DNA from 3 places in the Sphingobacterium sp. UBA6645 genome. Region 1 is predicted to be linked to each of the others. Evidence: riboswitches for the same ligand, from Rfam matches in the RefSeq annotation. Region 1 holds a riboswitch; each other region holds the start of a gene.

Region 1 (2,271 bases):
GGATAATTAACGTCTTCGCATCCCCAACATTCGCTAGGTGGCTGATCAATTGCAAAGCATCGATGAAGTCATTTGCTTTCTCAACACCGCCTTTAACAGTGAATGATAAAACAGCACCGTAGCCATTCTTTAAATACTTCTGTGCATTTTGATGATATGGGTGGTTTTTCAATCCAGGGTAGCTAACTTTCTCTACTTGAGGATGAGCATCCAACCATTGTGCAATCTCTAATGTGTTATCAACATGACGTTGAACGCGTAATGATAAGGTTTCTAAGCCTTGTACCAATAAGAAAGAGTTGAATGGAGATAGGGCAGGACCGAAGTCTCTCAGGCCTTCTACTCGCGCTCTAATAGCAAACTGTATGTTTCCAAAAGGACCATTCTCACCAAATACATCAGCGAAAACTAATCCATGATACCCTTCTGAAGGTTCTGAGAATTGTTTGAATTTGCCATTTCCCCAGTTATAGTTACCACCATCGATGATGACACCACCGATACTAGTACCATGTCCACCAATCCATTTTGTTGCAGATTCAACAACAACGTTCGCACCATGCTCCAATGGCTTAAACAAATAACCTCCAGCACCGAATGTATTGTCCACGATTAATGGAAGGTCGTGCTTCTTCGCAACAGCAGCAATGCGCTCAAAATCCGGGATGTTGTAGCTCGGATTTCCGATTGTCTCCACGTAGATAGCTTTTGTTTTATCATCAATCAAAGCTTCAATTTTATCAGCATCCGTATCTTCTGCAAAGCGAGCTTCGATCCCTAAGCGTTTAAAAGAAACTTTGAATTGGTTGTAGGTACCTCCGTACAGATTTGCACCCGATACAAAGTTATCACCTGCCTCTAGGATATTCGTTAAAGCGATGAACTGTGCCGCTTGTCCCGAAGCAACAGCAACTGCCGCAACACCTCCCTCTAATGCAGCGATGCGCTTTTCAAACACATCCGTTGTCGGGTTCATGATACGGGTATAAATATTTCCGAATTGTTTTAATGCAAATAGATTAGCACCGTGCTCTGCATTTTCAAATACATAAGACGATGTTTGGTAGATAGGCAATGCTCTAGAACCAGTAGTAGGGTCTACTTCTTGTCCTGCATGTACCTGTAATGTTTCAAATTTTAAGTTCTTAATATCAGCCATTGTTGTAATTTTTTAAAATGATAAATAATGAATTATGTTCTTTAATCGCTAAGCTTTGGTCGTCATGTAGAGGTATGAGAATTCCTTATCCAAGGAATCTGGGAATACCGACGACTATCGCATTCGTGAACAGGTGTTCACGACGAAAAAGATAGTATAAGGAGAGTTGCTAGCAGGTTTGCCGCTAGAAAATCCAATAAAAGAATTTGTAAATGTTGAAGTCATAGTCTTTTGTCATTTATATGCTCCGCAGCTTAATTGCTTTGGACAGGAATTGGCACCTTTTCAATCGTTATTGAAGGTTGCCAGTGGGTCTTTGAGCCAGTCTCTCGCCACTTCTTTATAAATCAAGACCAATCGTTTTGAAGGGTTTTGATTAGGTGCCAATTGCTCGGCACTGCGCAAATATACATTGCTAAAATCAATTATGCAATGTTTTTTTAATAAACAAGCTTCTGAATTCGATAAGTATTGAAAATATCGAACTCAGAAGCTTGCAAAAATATCAATCTGATAATAGCCTCAGCTTAATAAGAACCAGGTTTTAAATCGCGCATTTGGATAATCTGGTCTACGATGTAGACCGTGTTTCCACGCCATGGCAATACACCACGGTATTCCTTGTAGTGAAGATCGAATACTTTTCCGCTGTTCACTTCCAGAATACGATAGATAGAATCGTTCTCCACAGAAAACTCAAACTGATTGCTCGTTAATCCTGTACCGGTTTTAGTTGCGCCAAAGCCTTCTTGAATCAGTTTTCCTTCGTAGGTCTTAAATATATTACCTTTCTTCACGGCATAGTTCAAGACGCCGGATTTTACGCCCTCGCCAAAAACATTGTAGTAATTCCAATAGACCCAACCTGCAACGATTAGGACAACAATTAATAGCGTCCAGCTGATAAACTTGCCGATCATTGATCCACCTTTCTTAGGCTGTTGGTTTGTTGTGGTTTCCATGTTCTTATATTTATTTGTCTGCAATCCGCAAAAAAGATACCTAAAATAAAAACTTTACGCGAAAAGAAATCCATTAGTAGCTGTATCTCCGCAAATTATTTAGAAACAAATACTAGGAAAGTTTTTTGATTTCCTCAACTATGCCTTCCT
Region 2 (2,271 bases), on a different contig from region 1:
GCGCCAAACTCAATCAGTTCTTTACACTGTTGCACTAACCACTCCTCGCCTACCTGGCGCACATCCGCATTAGTCTTACATGCATCCACAGCATCGCTCAATTCCTCAGGGATATCCAAGTGAAAGATTCGAGGAAGCGTAATCAACTGATTCTTCGTTGTCAGGGGTTTCAAACCCGGAATAATCGGAACATGGATACCATGCTCACGACATTTCGTCACAAATTCCTTGTACTTCTCCACGTTGAAGAACATTTGCGTAACAATAAACTCCGCACCCATTTCCACCTTCTTCTTCAACCATTTAAAGTCTGTATTAAAGTTTGGTGCCTCGAAGTGCTTCTCCGGATAGCCCGCCACTCCGATACAGAAGTCGGTCTTTGCCGAGCTCTCGATATCCTCATGGAGATAACGACCATTGTTCATATCAACGACCTGCTCCAGAAGATCCGTCGCATAGGCATGACCACCAACCGTCGGTATAAAGTCCGAATCACCTTTTCTCGCGTCTCCGCGTAGTACCAACACATTATCAATACCCAAAAAGTTAAGATCAATCAAAGCATTCTCGGTCTCCTCTTTCGTAAAACCGCCACAGATCAAATGCGGAACCGCATCCACCTTATACTTACTCATAATCGCAGCACAGATAGCAACAGTGCCCGGACGCTTACGATAGGCGACACGCTCTAATAGACCACTGGAATGCTGTTTATACAGGTAATCCTCGCGATGGTAAGTAACATCAATAAAAGGCGGATTGAACTCCATAAGCTCATCCATGGTCTTGAAAATACTCTGAATTCCCTGTCCTTTTGCCGGTGGCAATAACTCAAATGAATATAGGGTCTTACCCTGTGCGTTCTTAATGTGGTCTACGATTTTCATAAAATTCCTTTAGGCTTAGAGAAAACACAGCGATACCTGAGTTTCAGCTTATCTTTCCCTATCGGGGTAGAATTTAGCACCTTGTCAAGGGACAGGTTGCTAAGGCTTCAGCGGGTCTAGTCCCTCTGCCTTTCTCTATAAGCGAGGGCTAATATCGCTAATAGAAGCAAGAACTCAAAATGAAAACCAGAAAATAAAATGGAAAAATATCGAAAACGCCGTTCTACTGCTCGAAATACATATCGATCAATCCCTCAGGAAGACGAAGTACAACAACCTGTTCCTCAGGATCTATGCCTACAATGAAGTTTTCGTTCAATGGGAACATCACTTCCGTGCCATCCATATCGACCGTAGCGATGAACTGCTGCGGCATCTCTTGCACCTGTGTAATCTCCCCAAGCTCACCTTCTTCCTCTTCAATTGCCATGTAACCTACTAAATCCGTGTAACGGAAATCATCGGGATCTCGCTCAGGCTTCTGATCTAGCGGCAAATACATTTTCTTCTTGATCAAAGGCTGGGCCTTATCAATATGATCGATGTCCTCAAAAGTAGCGTAAGCCGTACTATTGTTGTGCATCTTCAACGTATCAACGAAGTAGGGTACTAACTTCTTATTCACCTCGAGAAACAATACATCAAAATCCAAATCCATATAGTCCTCAAATTCAAAGAATAATTGCACCTCCCCTTTCAAGCCGCGGGTTTTACTGATGTAACCTATATAGAATGTTTGATCGATTGTCATAGCATGAATTTAAATACAAAAGTACAGAAATAATCGGACAATAAAACGCCTAAGGCACGCCGCTGCAATACCGTCCAATTTAACAATTAGGAAAATCAAAAAAACAATGAAAATCAGGCAAAATGACAGGGATATAATTAATTGATACATAGTTGTTGAAGCAACTTAATGATATCAAAAGTATTACTATTTATATTAAAAAGCCATTTACATGTTGTTGCATATGCAATCGTTTGCATAAAAATACGCAAACGTTTGAGTTTAAAAATGATATAGCATTCTATTTACAAAAAGTTAATATTGCCGCAACAATACTAAATTGTGTAGCCAAGATCTACTTTTATTAAACAAGACGCTTATGTGCAAAAAAAGATTATCCAGGGCATTTCTTGCCAGTACGTTTTACCCAATTACATCGGTACTGACATTAGCCCTACTTACCCCAGATGCTGTGTTAGCATCTAACCTAAAAGAATCCAGTTCTATTCATGCCCTTGCTTTTCAAGAAGTAGTTAGTGGTACTATTAAAGGTGCTACAGGACCATTAGCCGCTGTTACCATCAGCGTAAAAGAAGATCCAAAAATCATCTCTTCAACAGATGAAAATGGAGCCTTCTCCATCAATGCTAAAGT
Region 3 (2,271 bases), on a different contig from region 1:
ACTGCTTGTTTGATTTTTACTAAAGAGTTTTCGTAATCATTTTTCCAGATATTTCTTCCTTCGACAATACCTAAAGATAAAGTCAATGAAGCTGGAACTTTTGATAATATAGTGTCAAGCTGTTTTTCACCACGAACTAAGTCTAGGTGTAACGCGTATACCGGAAGACTAACTGCTGTGTCTTCGTTGTCGCGTAGAGCTTCGAAATATGTAGCAACGATTAATTTAACGCCTTTCGCAGCAGCAGCAAGTTTTTCAAAAACTTTACCGTACAATGCGCGAGTAGCATCATCAATATCAAGCGCTAAGAAAGGTTCGTCGATTTGAACGTATTGAGCACCAGCTTCCGCTAACTTTGATAAGATTTCTTCGTATACAGGAAGTAAGTTATCGATAAGGTCGATACGGTTAAATCCTGATTCTTTTTCCTTACCTAATAATAAGTAAGAGATTGGGCCAATGATAACTGGTTTAGTCTCAATACCCAATTGTTTAGCTTCGTTATATTCGCTTAAGAATTTTTCAGAAGTTAATTTGAATTCTTGGTTTTTTACAAACTCAGGAACGATATAGTGGTAGTTCGTGTCGAACCATTTTGTCATTTCCATAGCAGTAACATCTACGCCACCCTCTTGGAAACCACGAGCCATCGCAAAATATAAGTCTAAGTTATATTGGCGATCGATTTTATTTAATAATGAATTGTAACGAGCAGGGATTGCACCTACAGTTAAAGATAAGTCCAATACTTGATCGTAAAATGAGAAGTCATTCGATGGGATCAAATCGATACCCGCTTCTTGTTGAGTCTTCCAGTTGCCTTCACGGATTTTCAGTCCAGCTTGCAATAATTCTTCCGCGCTAATTTTCTTCGCCCAGTAAGCTTCGTTAGCTTTCTTTAGCTCGCGGAATGCACCCACACGTGGGTATCCTAAGTTGTTCGTTAATAACATACAGTATTGAATAAATTTTTAATCTACTATTTTACTTTGCTAGAGAAGGCCACTTAGGACTAGTGAACTTGGCTTATCATTCCTTTTTCAAAGGTAGAATTTAGCACCTTGTCAAGAGACAGGTTGCTAAGGCTTCATCGGGTCTATTCCCTCTGCCTTTCTCTATAAGCGACGGCTAAGATATGGAGAAGAATTGAATAAAACAAAAAAAAGTAGTTAGTATTTAGTAGTTAGTAGTTAGACCTATGGCGGAAATTGATTTTAGATGTTAGATATTGGAATTTGTCTTGAAGAAAGGAAAGGAAGGATGCAAGGATGAGCAGGATATTTGGCATGCGGTAAAAGTGAGGGACAAATTGCCCACCATAGTTCTTTATACTAAGTACTAACTACTAAATACTATTTCTGAACCAGGAAAGGAAGGATTCAAGGATTGACAGGATCAGGTATAGTGGAGAATGATGGGATTCAGATCATAATCGTGCGTTTCAGAAGACGTTTCACTAAACGTCTCCTATAAAAAATATAATTCATCCGCTATCAAACGTAATACACGATCCTGCTCATCCTTTTATCCTTCCTTTCCCTGTTCAAAACAAAATTCCCTTCCTTTCCCTGTTCAAAACAAAATTCCCTTCCTTTCCTATTTCAAAGACAAAATCCCAATTCTAAAATCCTTCCTTTCTTCAAAACAAACCACAAAAAAACCTGCATTGCTGCAGGTTCTTAAATCTTACATCTAATATCTGATGTCTAATATCTAATATCTAATAACGATACGCTTCCGGCTTGTAAGGGCCTTCTACCGTAACACCGATATATTCTGCTTGTTCTTGTGTTAGTTCTTCTAACTCTACACCGATATGTGCTAAGTGTAAACGAGCAACTTTCTCATCTAAGTGTTTAGGAAGTGTGTACACTTGCTTTTCGTATTGATCTGTGTTTGTCCACAACTCTAATTGCGCTAAAGTTTGGTTAGTGAACGAGTTTGACATTACGAAAGAAGGGTGACCAGTTGCACATCCTAAGTTTACTAAACGGCCTTCGGCTAATAAGATAATATCCTTACCGTCGATTGTATATTTATCAACTTGCGGTTTGATTTCCACTTTAGTAGATCCGTAGTTGTCATTTAACCAGGCAACATCGATTTCATTATCGAAGTGTCCGATATTACAAACTACAGTTTTATCTTTCATTGCTTTGAAGTGTTCCGGACGAACGATATCCTTATTACCTGTTGTGGTTACTACGATGTTTGCTTCAACAATCGCATCAGCCATTTTCTTCACTTCGTAGCCTTCCATTGCCGCTTGCA

Evidence for each region. Region 1 has a riboswitch for S-adenosylmethionine ahead of B2400_RS12170 (O-acetylhomoserine aminocarboxypropyltransferase/cysteine synthase family protein). Riboswitches for the same ligand answer to the same signal wherever they lie in the genome.
Region 2: it holds a riboswitch for S-adenosylmethionine, as region 1 does, so the genes downstream of both, B2400_RS12570 (methylenetetrahydrofolate reductase) here and B2400_RS12170 (O-acetylhomoserine aminocarboxypropyltransferase/cysteine synthase family protein) in region 1, are expected to answer to the same signal.
Region 3: it holds a riboswitch for S-adenosylmethionine, as region 1 does, so the genes downstream of both, metE (5-methyltetrahydropteroyltriglutamate--homocysteine S-methyltransferase) here and B2400_RS12170 (O-acetylhomoserine aminocarboxypropyltransferase/cysteine synthase family protein) in region 1, are expected to answer to the same signal.

Annotation. Positions count from the first base shown of each region.
Region 1 covers NZ_DKLH01000063.1:1,945-4,215, forward strand. The annotation lists gene B2400_RS12170 (O-acetylhomoserine aminocarboxypropyltransferase/cysteine synthase family protein) at 1-1,159, opposite strand, end outside; SAM riboswitch class I at 1,395-1,508, opposite strand; gene B2400_RS12175 (hypothetical protein) at 1,687-2,121, opposite strand; gene dapA (4-hydroxy-tetrahydrodipicolinate synthase) at 2,234-2,271, opposite strand, start outside.
Region 2 covers NZ_DKLH01000068.1:15,703-17,973, reverse strand. The annotation lists gene B2400_RS12570 (methylenetetrahydrofolate reductase) at 1-887, opposite strand, end outside; SAM riboswitch class I at 933-1,031, opposite strand; gene rimM (ribosome maturation factor RimM) at 1,111-1,638, opposite strand; gene B2400_RS12560 (SusC/RagA family TonB-linked outer membrane protein) at 1,997-2,271, shown strand, end outside.
Region 3 covers NZ_DKLH01000022.1:37,659-39,929, reverse strand. The annotation lists gene metE (5-methyltetrahydropteroyltriglutamate--homocysteine S-methyltransferase) at 1-953, opposite strand, end outside; SAM riboswitch class I at 1,024-1,124, opposite strand; gene ahcY (adenosylhomocysteinase) at 1,721-2,271, opposite strand, start outside.